DNA from 4 places in the Pseudoalteromonas sp. SWYJZ19 genome. Region 3 is predicted to be linked to each of the others. Evidence: predicted binding sites of a transcription regulator. Region 3 holds the regulator's gene; each other region holds the start of a gene.
The links. The regulator sigma-54, encoded in region 3, starts transcription at its own class of promoters, with help from an activator protein. The targets are predictions, from matches to a motif close to GTTGGCACGNNNNTNGNNT.

Region 1 (3,197 bases), on a different contig from region 3:
TTTATGGCTTTGCTCTACTTCTTTATCGGTTGCCAAAACTTCAGCTAAAAAATGACTCGGGAATATCTGCTCAACCGTTTTTCCTATTAACTCACTACTTGATTTTCCCATTACCTCTTCAAACATTTTATTACAGCCGGCAAATACACCGTTGTTATCGCGGTAATAAAATAGATCGGGAGATGAATCAACGATTGAGCGTTGCAACATACTTTGTTGGGCAAGTTCTTGTTGTGTTTTTTTACGCTCAGCAATTTCTCGGCGCAGCTCTTCAATAGCGCGATGCTTGGCATGAAATGCCATTTTACGCTCATCAATTTCAATATTTAAACGACTAATGTTGTCTTTTAGGGTTTGGTTTAAGAGCTTCTCCTGCTTGGTTGCGCTATCTAAATAAGCATACGAGGCATCTAATTGACGAATTGAATTAAGTAATACACTTATAATTAAAGGAGAAACTACAGCCGTAAAAAATACCACAGCCAAAATATCAACAAGGTGTAATTCGCCTATCGCAACATAATAAAACATGCTCGATAAAATAAGAGATACAGTTAAAAATAAAGTGTAACAAATAGCTGCGGTTTTAAATTCACCAAATCGCGTTATTGAGCTGGAAAGTACCCGAGCCCAAGGGCTCAAAGAATAATCGGTCATACGTAATTTTATCTCTTAGCTGTGTGCTTAAATATAAAGAAGGCAATGCGCATGTATAAACATACCATTTTCCCAGATTTTAGCATTTTTCTCCTACCACTACCCATGTTGTGCGATAAAAACAGAATTTTTCATGTTTGATTTTGCTCATCTCTTAAACTCATCATTTCAGCAATAAATTATTTAGTGTAAAATGCCCCGCTTTATTATCTCCAAAATACGAGTAGCGCACATGCAAACCAATATGCCAGATATAGCAGACACTGCACCCGCTTTACAAACAGGTAAATTAGACTGGGTTGGCATGGGCGAAATCGAACTGCCATTTATTTTTGAGTCACGAGACTTATCTCCAGTTACAGTAAATGCCAAAGCTCGTGCATTTGTAAATTTGCATAAAGAAGATGCCAAAGGCATTCATATGTCACGTCTATTTTTAGCACTTGACCTGCTTTCAACTGAGCAGCAAGTCAATCCGCAAACAATAGCGCAAGCACTCGATACCTTTATAACTAGCCACGAAGGGCTGAGCGATAAAGCACAAATTGAATTTAAATTTGAATTACCGCTACGCCGTAAATCACTATTAAGTGGTAAAGCGGGCTGGAAAAGCTACCCAGTTTTACTTACCAGTACAATTGAAAATAACATTATTAGCTACGAGCTAACCGTAGATGTTACCTATTCTTCAACGTGCCCTTGCTCTGCAGCACTTGCACGCCAGCTTATACAAAACGCGTTTAACGAAAAGTTTAACCAAGAAACCTTAAGCCAAAAAGATGTGCACGAATGGCTAGGCACTACTCAAGGCATAGTAGCTACACCTCACTCGCAGCGCTCTATTGCCAACGTAAAAGTAAAGCTTGATAGCAATATTCAAGAATTTGACGTAGTGACTCTAATAAATACCCTCGAAGCTGAACTTAAAACGCCTGTACAAGCGGCAGTAAAACGCGAAGACGAGCAAGAATTTGCCCGTTTAAATGGTCAAAATCTTATGTTTTGTGAAGATGCAGCGCGTAAAATTAAAGCTTTATTAGAAACAGATAATTACAGCGATTACTGGCTGCAAATAAACCATTATGAATCACTCCATGCACACGATGCTGTAGCTATTGCGGTTAAAGGTATTAAAGGTGGATACAAAGCTTAATAGCTACATAGTTTTAGCTTTTATAAACAGTTGGTAATTATTTTATAACTCATACTTTTTAGGCACGTAAATTGCTTTATTTGGGCAGTGTCAATTTGTTGTTATGGAGTTACCGTATGGAATTCGCTTTATTATTAATTCTAGTATTAGTTGTCGGGGCTTCTGTTGTTGCGTCAAAATTTAATGACGATGGCGGAAACCCGTATCCTTTTACCCGCAAGCAAACTGTTTTTACGCAGGTTGAGGGCGCTTTTTTAAATCTTCTCGAGCGTGCTGTAGGCGATCAATATAAAATTGTTAGTCGCGTTAAGCTAATTGACGTTATTGACTGTAAGCAAGGTCTTTCTATTAAATCTAAACGTGCTGCTTTAGCTAAAGCTAAAAATAAGCAACTCGACTTTGTATTAATCGATAAAGAAAAACTAACTATTGTTGCGGCCGTTGACCTAGTTAACAATGCCAATAAAGATGGCCACAAAGCTCAACGCGACTGGTTTGTAAACGGTGCACTAGAGTCTGCGGGTATTCCACATATTCGTATGAAAGTTAAATCGGGCTACCGTCCATCAGAAGTGCGCGATGCAATTATGTTTAAACTTGGTAAGCCTGCAGCAACACAAACGCAGCGTCCTGTTCGTAATCGCTCACACAAGCCAGCGGTACTTTCACCTTCTCAAGCCAAAGCACAAACAACTGCTTTAGCTGAAATTTAAAAACCAAATTAAATACTCTCCTAAAAAGTATTTAAAGCGAGCTTATAAACAAGCTCGCTTTTTTGTTTTTTATTGCTAACTTCACGTATAATCAAGTGATTCAAACTCAGGAATTAAACATTATGAATGTTGGTATTATTGGCGCAATGGAGCCAGAAGTTAAAATTTTACGTGAAGCGATGCAAAACCCACAAATTTTAACTAAAGCAGGTTTCACTTTTTATACTGGTGAATTGGCTGGTAACACAGTAACACTTGTTCAATCTGGTATTGGTAAAGTAGCATCAACAATTGCAACTACCTTACTGATTGATAACTTCAAACCTGATTGCGTAATTAACACAGGCTCTGCCGGTGGATTCGATCCTTCTCTAAGTGTTGGCGACGTAGTAATTTCGTCAGAAGTACGTCATCACGATGTAGATGTTACTGCTTTTGGCTACGAAATTGGCCAAGTACCACAAATGCCAGCAGGCTTTACAGCTCACCCTAAATTAGTTGAAGCAGCACAACAAACAATCGAACAAATCAGTGATGTTAAAACACTTGTTGGCTTAATTTGTACTGGTGACACATTTATGTGTGACCCTGTGCGTATCGATAAAGCACGCAGTGATTTTCCTACAATGCTTGCCGTTGAAATGGAAGGCGCTTCAATTGCACAAACGTGTTTT
Region 2 (3,197 bases), on a different contig from region 3:
ACTACAGGGGCGCGATATTTTAGCATCTGCGCCTACTGGTACAGGTAAAACAGCGGCATTTTTAATTCCGGCTATTCAGTACTTACTGGATTTCCCACGTCGTGACCCTGGTTTTGCGCGCGTACTCGTTATGACCCCGACTCGTGAGCTGGCTTATCAAATTCATGAACAATGTGAACTGCTAGCTAAACGCACACACCTAAAAATTGGTGTAGTAACAGGCGGTATTAACTACGGCACGCATAAAGAAATTTTTGAAAAAAATAATGATATTTTAATCGCCACACCAGGTCGATTAATGGAATACCTAGAAACCGAAAACTTTCATGCTGAACACGTAGAAATGCTTATTATTGATGAAGCAGATCGCATGTTAGATATGGGTTTCAAAAAAGAAATGAGCCGTATTTGTGACGAAGCTAAAAATCGTCGCCAATGTTTTTTATTCTCAGCAACACTTGAAGGTGACAGCGTAGAAAGGTTTGCTGAAAAAACATTAAGCGACCCAGCTCTATTAGAAGCCGAATCGTCACGTAAAGAAAAAGCTAAAATTCACCAATGGGTACATTTAGCCGACGATTATCATCACAAACTTGAATTATTAGTTAATACGCTAAAAAACCCTGACGTAACTAAAGCGATTGTGTTTGTTAAAACTCGCGAACGCTTAGAAACATTGATTGGCGAACTTACAACTAATGATGTAAAAGCGGCGTGGTTACGCGGCGAAATGCCACAAGACAAACGTATGAAAGCCATGGAAAACTTCCACAGTGGCAAAACAAGCATATTAGTTGCTACCGACGTAGCTGCACGTGGTATTGATGTATCTGACATCAGCCACGTTATTAACTTTGATATGCCGCGTACTGCCGACGTATATGTACACCGTATTGGTCGTACTGGCCGTGCTGGTAAAAAAGGGATAGCAATATCGCTAGTTGAAGCACACGATATTGGTATTTTATATAAAGTAGAGCGCTACGTTGAACAAAAATTAAAACGCCGTGTAATTAGAGGTGTCGAGCCACAGCATAAAGAAGCTAAGCCACCGGCTAAAAAACGTAAAGATCCAGTAAAAATGAAAGCCAAGAAAAAGGCTAAGGTTAAAAAGAAAAAGTAACCTAAAACATTTTTATACTAAGCCGACTTTTGTCGGCTTTTTAATGCAAGCCTTGCAGGCTCTGCTGTTTGTACCTGTTACATATGTAACCCAAGCATGTAACTCATACTCATTTAAATGTAATTTTTGCCCACCTGAATTCCCACTTAATAAAATTCCCTTATATTTCATAGCGTTAATATTGGCACCGAAATTGTAACTACAAAGATAACCTAGCCGATGGAATTTCCATATTGTGGCTGCACTATTCACCGTAATGTAAGGATTAAGTTATGAACCGCTTCAAGTTAACTATCGCTTTAGTATCATTTTGTTGTTTATTTTTATTAGCTTGCGCTACAAAAGTAAGTGCAGCAACCAACATGGCCGTAGTAAGCAGTGTAGCCACTCAACCTAACTTACAACAAGCTATCACCAACACCCTACGAACTAATCCTAACCTAGCGTTAAGTGATATTCGCGTGCAGGTAAAAAATGGTGAAGTAGATTTATACGGTGAAGCACAAACTGGTTTTCAGCGCGCACTGGCTCAAAAGTTTTTAGAAAATATGGATGGGGTTAAAATCATTCGTAACAAAATTAGCGTTATTTAATACGCACCACATAAACTTATTTGTATAACTAATTCATAAGCGCGGCTTGTTACTCCAACACAAGCTGCGCTTTTTTATGTTTATTTTTTGTAGTTATTTCAATTTATCTAGTTGTTGAATAACATCACTTAATTTAAAACTACTTTTTTGTGAATTAAAACTTTCAACAAAAACTTCTTTAAAACTGCTTACCGTAGAATCTTCATTTAGCTCAAAAGGAAAACCCTTAAGTTCCTTTGTTTTTGGGTTAAACTTATAAACAAAATTGTCACCACTTAAACCCGCTGAAAAAACGTAATGATGATTATCAACCCATCCTGCCGCGCCATGAAATAGAGCAATATTTATTTTATCGTTTTGAGTATGTACGCCGACTTTAACTACATTATTTTTATTGAATGCGGCTTTTGTTATCTCTTTACTGGGGATAAACCAAAACCCTTTTGTATTACCCACAAACACAGCTAAATATTCATTATCAGGTGACCAAGTGATAACGTTACTTTCATAACTTTTTCTAGGGCATAAAACATCATCTGAGCTACAAAACTCTCGTAACTTCTCTTTTTCAATATATGCCGCTTTATTTGGTAAGATTAATGTAGAGGTAAGGTTTTTGTTTTTATCGAGAAAAAGTATTTCAGCGGTATTGTTATCTATATTTAATTTATAACTCACATCATATTTAGCATTATATTCGTTACCTACTGAAATAAAGCTAATAACTAGGCTTGAAAATAAAATTATTTTTGTAAACCATTTAATCCTTAACTTCATTTGTTTGTAACCCTAATATCTAAAAAAAATACACCTTGTATAACCAATAATTGCATAATAAATAGATAAAAGGGAAACTTACCTTATAAAAAATACGTTACAAAATCTGCTGGAGAAAATAATTAATGAATAAAGAAAAGTGACTTGAACTAATTAAAAAGCGCATTTTTTACTCTGTAAAAATGCGCTGTTGGTAAGTAACTATTTCCCAATGCTTTTGCCTAATGAGCTTTAACTAAATTACTCACTTTGGTTAGAGTCAGTACCGTCGCTACTGTCTTTATTTGATGACTGCTGGCTTATTTTGTCGCTTATCATGGCATCGAGTTTTTCGCCGCCTTTAATACCAAAATCTAAAGTACGAATTGGGAATGGAATACTAATGTCAGCCTCATCGAGTGCCTGCTTAACGGCAACAACACCTTTGTGGCGTACCGTCATAAAGTCAGGCTCACCTGGGTATTTAATCCAAAACCACACCAGTAAGTTAATGCTGCTGTCGCCAAAACCTTCGGCGTATACAGCGGTTTCGTCTTTACGTATTACGAAGTCAAATTCATTTATTTTTTCGACGATGACGTCCTTTGCTTTTTCTATGTCGTCGCCGTACGAAATACCTACAGGTACTTCTATGCGCCTAACACCTAGCGTGGTGTAATTTTTTAGTACATTTCTAAATAATACTTTGTTTGGTACCAGTATTA
Region 3 (3,197 bases):
CAGCAGACCGCTTAGAAGTACATAAACGCGATGAACTTGGCGATAATAAACAATTATTAATTGCTACAGGTAGCCCTGCGCACTTTGAAGAAAAGCAATCAGATGGCACGACTATGAGCGCCAGTGCTGACGAAGTACGTTATGATGTATCTAAGCGTTTTTTAACGCTTGTTGGTAATGCACAAGTATCGCAAGCGGGACAAAAAATAAATGCTAAAAGCATTACCTACGATATAGAGCAGCAGCTAATCAGTGCCGAAAAAGATGAAAACTCAACTGACCGCGTTCACACGATTTTAGTGCCTATCGAAACTAAAAAAAGTAAAAAAGACGATAAAGGTCAGCCATGAGTACATTAAAAGCAGAACTATTAGCAAAGAGCTATAAAGGTCGTGAAGTTGTCAAAAACGTCGGCCTTGAAGTAAAAGCAGGCAGTATTGTTGGTTTACTTGGTCCTAACGGCGCAGGTAAAACCACCACGTTTTATATGATTGTGGGACTTGTACCTAGCGACAAAGGTAAAATCTCTATCGATGATAACGATATTACTCTTTTACCTATGCATAGTCGTGCTAGATTAGGCATTGGCTACTTACCACAAGAGTCTTCAATTTTTAGAAAACTGACTGTTTATCAAAACTTAATGGCAATTTTAGAAACACGCAAAGAGTTAAATAAACAAGCCCGAGAAGACACGCTCGATAAATTATTAGATGAATTTAGCATACAACACATTCGTGATAGCCAAGGTATGGCATTATCGGGTGGCGAACGTCGCCGCGTGGAAATAGCACGTGCGCTGGCAGCCGATCCTAAATTTATATTATTGGATGAACCATTTGCAGGTGTTGACCCGATTTCTGTATTAGATATAAAGAAAATAATAGAACATCTCAAAAATCGTGGGATTGGTGTATTGATTACCGATCATAATGTAAGAGAAACCCTTGATGTTTGTGAAAAAGCCTACATTGTTTCTCATGGGGAGCTGATTGCATCAGGTACTCCAGAACACGTATTAAATGATAAAACAGTACGCGATGTTTACTTAGGCGAGCAATTTAGGCTGTAACATTTACGCCATGTCTTTAAGCATCTGCTAGTATTAATTATAACAACATAAAAGGATTGTTAGAGATACATGAGGCAATCACTACAGCTGCGCATGGGCCAGCAACTTACAATGACTCCACAGCTGCAACAAGCTATTCGTTTGTTGCAACTCAGTACATTGGATCTCCAGCAAGAAATACAAGAAGCTCTCGACAGCAACCCGCTATTAGAGGTTGAAGAACCAGACTATTCCGAAGACGCTGCAGGTAAAAACGAGCAAAAAGCTGATACCGATGACATAACTGTTAGCGCATCTGCCGATGATGCTCCAAGCGAATACGAACAAGATAGTGGTGAAGCACTTGCAAAAGACACGCTAAGTGACGACATGGCTATGGATGTTAGCTGGGATGAGTACATGAGTGCCGCCCCTGCAGCATCATCAGGTCCAATGCCTGAAGACGAATCAATATACCAAGGCGCCTCAACAGAGACGCTTCATGAGTATTTAATGTGGCAATTACAACTAACGCCATTTAGCCCTACAGACGAAGCCATCGCTATTGCGATTGTAGAAGCAGTTGATGATTCAGGTATTTTAACACTAAGCTGCGAAGAGATTTTAGAAAGCTTTAATCAAGAAAACGAAGAAGATAACGAAGTCGAACTTGATGAAATTGAAGCAGTACTAAAGCGCATCCAACTGTTTGATCCTGTCGGTATTGCTGCACGTAGTTTACAAGAGTGTTTGTGTATTCAGCTTAACCAGTTTGATAAAGAAACACCTTACATTAATGAAACAAAAATGATTTTAACCGAGCATATTGATTTATTAGCTGCTCGTGACTATCGTACATTAATGAAGAAAACTAAGCTCAAAGAAGAAGAGCTTAAGGAAGTAATGACATTAATACATACTCTTAGCCCTAAACCTGCAGATACTATTGTAAGAGAAGAATCTGAGTATGTTATTCCTGATGTGTCAGTTAAAAAAATTAAAGGCCGCTGGGTTGTTGAGTTAAACCCAGACAGCATGCCTAAAATTCGTGTTAATAGCCAATACGCGGCAATGTCTCGCACTGTAAAATCCAGTGGTGACAGCCAGTTTATTCGCTCGCATTTACAAGAAGCTAAATGGTTTATTAAAAGCTTAGAAAGTAGAAACGACACGCTATTAAAAGTGACAAATTGTATTGTTAAGCAACAACAAGGCTTTTTTGAACACGGTCCTGAAGCCATGAAACCAATGGTTTTAAATGATGTTGCTGAAATGGTAGAAATGCACGAATCAACAATTTCGCGCGTAACAACCCAAAAGTATATGCACACACCCCGTGGTATATTTGAGCTTAAATATTTTTTCTCAAGCCATGTAAGCACCGAAAACGGTGGTGAATGTTCATCTACAGCAATCCGTGCGCTTATCCGAAAATTAATCGCAGCAGAAAACTCAGCAAAACCATTGAGTGATAGCAAAATAGCGGATATATTGGCTGAGCAAGGAATTAAAGTAGCGAGACGTACAATCGCAAAATACCGCGAATCTCTGGCTATTCCACCGTCAAATCAACGTAAAAGTTTGATTTAAGACGCAAAAAAAAGAGGGTAATGCTTATGCAACTAAACTTAACTGGTCGTCACGTAGAATTAACCGATTCACTAAGAGACTATATTAATACCAAATTTGCGAAGCTAGAAAGACACTCTGATCATATTAATAATGTTCATGTCATTCTCGATGTAGAAAAATTAAATCAAAAAGCAGAAGCCACCATACACGTAAGCGGTGCTGAGCTATTTGCCTCTACAGAACATCAAGATATGTATGCCGCCATTGACTCGTTGATCGACAAGCTCGATCGACAAGTAATTAAACACAAAGAGAAGCTTGCTCGACACTAATATGATGAAATTAAGCTCACTTATATGCCAGGACTGCAGCAAAGCTGCGGTCCTTTTTAATAGCAAAAAAAGAATTTTAGAGTTCATTAGCGAACTTGCTCACGACAAACTTCCGTATTTACCGCAACAAGATATTCTTAATGCTTTAATGAGCAGAGAAAAATTGGGTAGTACAGGTATAGGGCGTGGCATTGCCATTCCTCATGGAAGAATGAGCGGTGCAGAAGAGCCTTTGGCTTTAG
Region 4 (3,197 bases), on a different contig from region 3:
GGCCCTTTTACTGGCAATGATAGTAATGATTCAGTTGTGGCCACTATAGTCACGAGTGATACAGGTCAGCATTTAGTACTTACAAGTAAAGAAACCGGTGAAGACAACGCAATTACAATTTCCGTACAAGACGATGACGGTAATAATACTGATACTGGCGGATTATCTCGATTAGCTTATGACGTATCAGATGCAGATCCAGCTAACCATACTACTAATCTAACTGAAGTAAACGCTGCACAAAATGCACAGATAACAATTGATGGTGCGTTGACTGTATCAAGTAATACTAATGAGTTTAGCAATGTTATTGATGGTGTTGACATTAATGTTAAGAAACTGCATGACATCGATGACGACATAAGCGACATATCAGTTACTGAGAACAATAATAATATTAAAACAGGTTTAAATAGTTTTATCAGTAGTTACAACGAGTTGTTAGAGCTTAGTAACACCTTAGGTGCGTCAGGTGAAGATGGCGTTGGCGTAATGGCTGGGGACTCATTATTACGTGGTGTAATGTCTAAACTGCGAGATACAATAACAGATTCAGTAAATGTAGGAGGGAGTTCGTTATCACTTTCACAATTAGGAGTAACAACTGACCGGTATGGTGTGCTTAGCTTGGATAGTGACACATTGAATGATCAAATTAAATCCGATGTTAGTTTAGTACAGCAATTTTTTGTTGGTAGTAATGATGATGGCTTTGCACAGTCGTTTGATGATTTAGTTAGTTTTTATACAGATTCTGACGGTATTATCCAAAACAGAATTGATAGTAAAACAAATCAGTTAGATGATTTAGATGATCAAAGAGAAAGTTTAACAAGTAAAATGGAGTCGTTATCAGCTCGTTTATATTCTCAATATAATGCGATGGATTTATTGGTGGCGAGCCTTAATAACACCAGCAGCTATGTCCAAGCTCAATTAGAGAACATGCCAGGCGTAGTTAGGCAATCAAATTAATAGCTGAGTAAGAATATTATAGATTTAATAAAAAACCGCTAAGTTTAAACTTAGCGGTTTTTTTTTGTGTATTGCTCTTTGATTCAAATAGTAAGATATAGCCATGTATTTAGTTTGAATAAAGGTAGTTTATTAAACCTATTCACTAGATGGCTTTATAAGCTTTTATCGCCTTTCCTGACTTTTTATGTTTAATAATAGCTTTAGAAGATTCGTTTTTTGCACCATTCGCTGTTACTAAAATAGTGTTGATACGAAGCTGAATTAATTCTAATTGCTCTGCACTTGGGCCGCCGCTGCTTTCGCACCATTGCTTTAGTTTAGTATTTAAAGTGTCTAAAAGAGGCTGAGCTTCGTCTGCATTATTATCATTTACCAACACTTCAATGTTACTAAGTAATGCTTGTATCTGCTCAGCATGGCTTATTGGTGTTTGCGAATCCATAATTAAAATTAAACCGCAGGGTTGCGTTGATCTAGTGGGATATTATCCCAACCTTCTTTAATTTCTTTAACTATACTTGATACTTCAGTAATTGCTTCAATATCGTTATGTAGGTTAGCTTGCGTTAAGCGACGTTGGCAGTAATCGTAAAGTGCCAATAAATTGTTAGAAATACTAGGGTCTTGTTCTACTTCTAAATTAAGTGCATCTTGCAGTGCACCAAATAACAAAATACATGCTGAAATATTTTCACCTTTTTTTGCTATTTCTTTGCGCTCAATAAAGCCCTTTGTTGCAGCTAAACGACCAATAATATTACTGAATATAAGGTTTATTTGTTCGTAAGGTGCCATTTCGGCAATGCTGCTAGCACGAACTTGACTGTATTTTTTTACTGAGACATGAGCCATGGGAAAATCCTAAAATTTAAAACGATAAAATTATGTGAAAGCTAATATAAAAACTTATATAAAAATCTAATAAAGCTTTTATACTTTTATAAAAACAAAGCAATATTAATGCCAAGCATTTTCACTTATCTATATATCGGCATTTGTAACTTCAACTTAAATTTATAATTGAGTTTATTTACTAACAATAGCATTTTTATTGCCGAGTAAATTAATTTTTAGGGCTAAGTTACAGTTAAGTAATAGCTAGGTAATGGCTAAGTAATAACTAAGTTAAAACTATAACCCATACTTAATGATTAACTATTAAGTATGATTGACTTAACTAACCCGTCTGTTTTTTGGCGTTTATGTCAAAAAACTGCCGCTATCACTTGCATCCATGCTGAACTGGCTTACAATTTAACTAATTATACAAATTAGTGAAAGTACGGCTCGCTAAATATGATCTTGATTTTAGATAATAATAACAACCGCGCAATAGGATTAAATGCTTCACTTGGCTTTATTGGTGAAGCTGCTGAACTATTAAGCGAAGACTGCTTTGAACAAGAATGCAAAAAATATCAGCAGCAAGAATGCATGATTATTTTAGGAGCGTTGCAATCACTTGACCACGAAAGCTTAATTAAACGCTATCCAACATTACCGTTTTTATTAATTGGCGAAACGCTAAAACCACTATTAAGTATAGCTAATGTGGTGGGGCTTATTTGCGAGCCATTTAATCACGAAGTGACAACTCAGTTACTTCACGATTGCCAGCAGTATCAGCGTATGCTGCCAAACGAGCATAAGCATACTAAACCACATAAAATTTTTGATGGACTTGTTGGTGAAACAGAGGCCGTAAAAGATGTTCGCTTTTTAATTGAACAAGTGGCAAAAACCGACGCTAATGTTTTAATTTTAGGCGAATCAGGCACAGGCAAAGAAGTGGTTGCCCGTAATGTACACTTGCTTTCAAAGCGTATTAATGGACCGTTTGTACCAGTTAACTGTGGTGCTATACCGGCTGAGCTGCTCGAAAGTGAACTATTTGGCCACGAAAAAGGCGCGTTCACTGGTGCTATATCGGCTCGTAAAGGGCGGTTTGAACTAGCTCAAGGTGGAACGCTATTTTTAGATGAAATAGGCGATATGCCACTGCAAATGCAAGTTAAGTTGCTGCGAGTATTGCAAGAACGCAGCTACGAGCGTGTTGGTGGTACAAAGGCCATTCAGGCTGATGTACGCGTTATTGCGGCCACGCATCGTAATCTTGAAACAATGATTGAAGAGGGCAGTTTTAGGGAAGATTTATATTACCGCTTAAATGTATTTCCTATCGAAAACCCATCGCTGAGTGAACGTGCTGATGATATACC

Region 1: a site for sigma-54 is predicted at 1,869-1,887, ahead of I6F45_RS04475 (DUF2726 domain-containing protein). Genes of this name have one in related genera too.
Region 2: a site for sigma-54 is predicted at 1,304-1,322, ahead of I6F45_RS04725 (BON domain-containing protein). Genes of this name have one in related genera too.
Region 4: a site for sigma-54 is predicted at 1,928-1,946, ahead of fliS (flagellar export chaperone FliS). Genes of this name have one in related genera too.

Annotation. Positions count from the first base shown of each region.
Region 1 is NZ_JADYXI010000003.1:164,788-167,984, forward strand. It holds gene arcB (aerobic respiration two-component sensor histidine kinase ArcB) at 1-657, opposite strand, end outside; gene folE2 (GTP cyclohydrolase FolE2) at 890-1,810, shown strand; gene I6F45_RS04475 (DUF2726 domain-containing protein) at 1,927-2,523, shown strand; gene mtnN (5'-methylthioadenosine/S-adenosylhomocysteine nucleosidase) at 2,646-3,197, shown strand, end outside.
Region 2 is NZ_JADYXI010000003.1:212,199-215,395, forward strand. It holds gene srmB (ATP-dependent RNA helicase SrmB) at 1-1,123, shown strand, start outside; gene I6F45_RS04725 (BON domain-containing protein) at 1,396-1,716, shown strand; gene I6F45_RS04730 (hypothetical protein) at 1,810-2,493, opposite strand; gene I6F45_RS04735 (mechanosensitive ion channel family protein) at 2,734-3,197, opposite strand, start outside.
Region 3 is NZ_JADYXI010000002.1:183,839-187,035, reverse strand. It holds gene lptA (lipopolysaccharide transport periplasmic protein LptA) at 1-350, shown strand, start outside; gene lptB (LPS export ABC transporter ATP-binding protein) at 347-1,072, shown strand; gene I6F45_RS02715 (RNA polymerase factor sigma-54) at 1,142-2,641, shown strand; gene hpf (ribosome hibernation promoting factor) at 2,668-2,955, shown strand; gene ptsN (PTS IIA-like nitrogen regulatory protein PtsN) at 2,960-3,197, shown strand, end outside.
Region 4 is NZ_JADYXI010000008.1:50,182-53,378, reverse strand. It holds gene fliD (flagellar filament capping protein FliD) at 1-975, shown strand, start outside; gene I6F45_RS09940 (hypothetical protein) at 1,121-1,420, opposite strand; gene fliS (flagellar export chaperone FliS) at 1,429-1,830, opposite strand; gene I6F45_RS09930 (sigma-54 dependent transcriptional regulator) at 2,275-3,197, shown strand, end outside.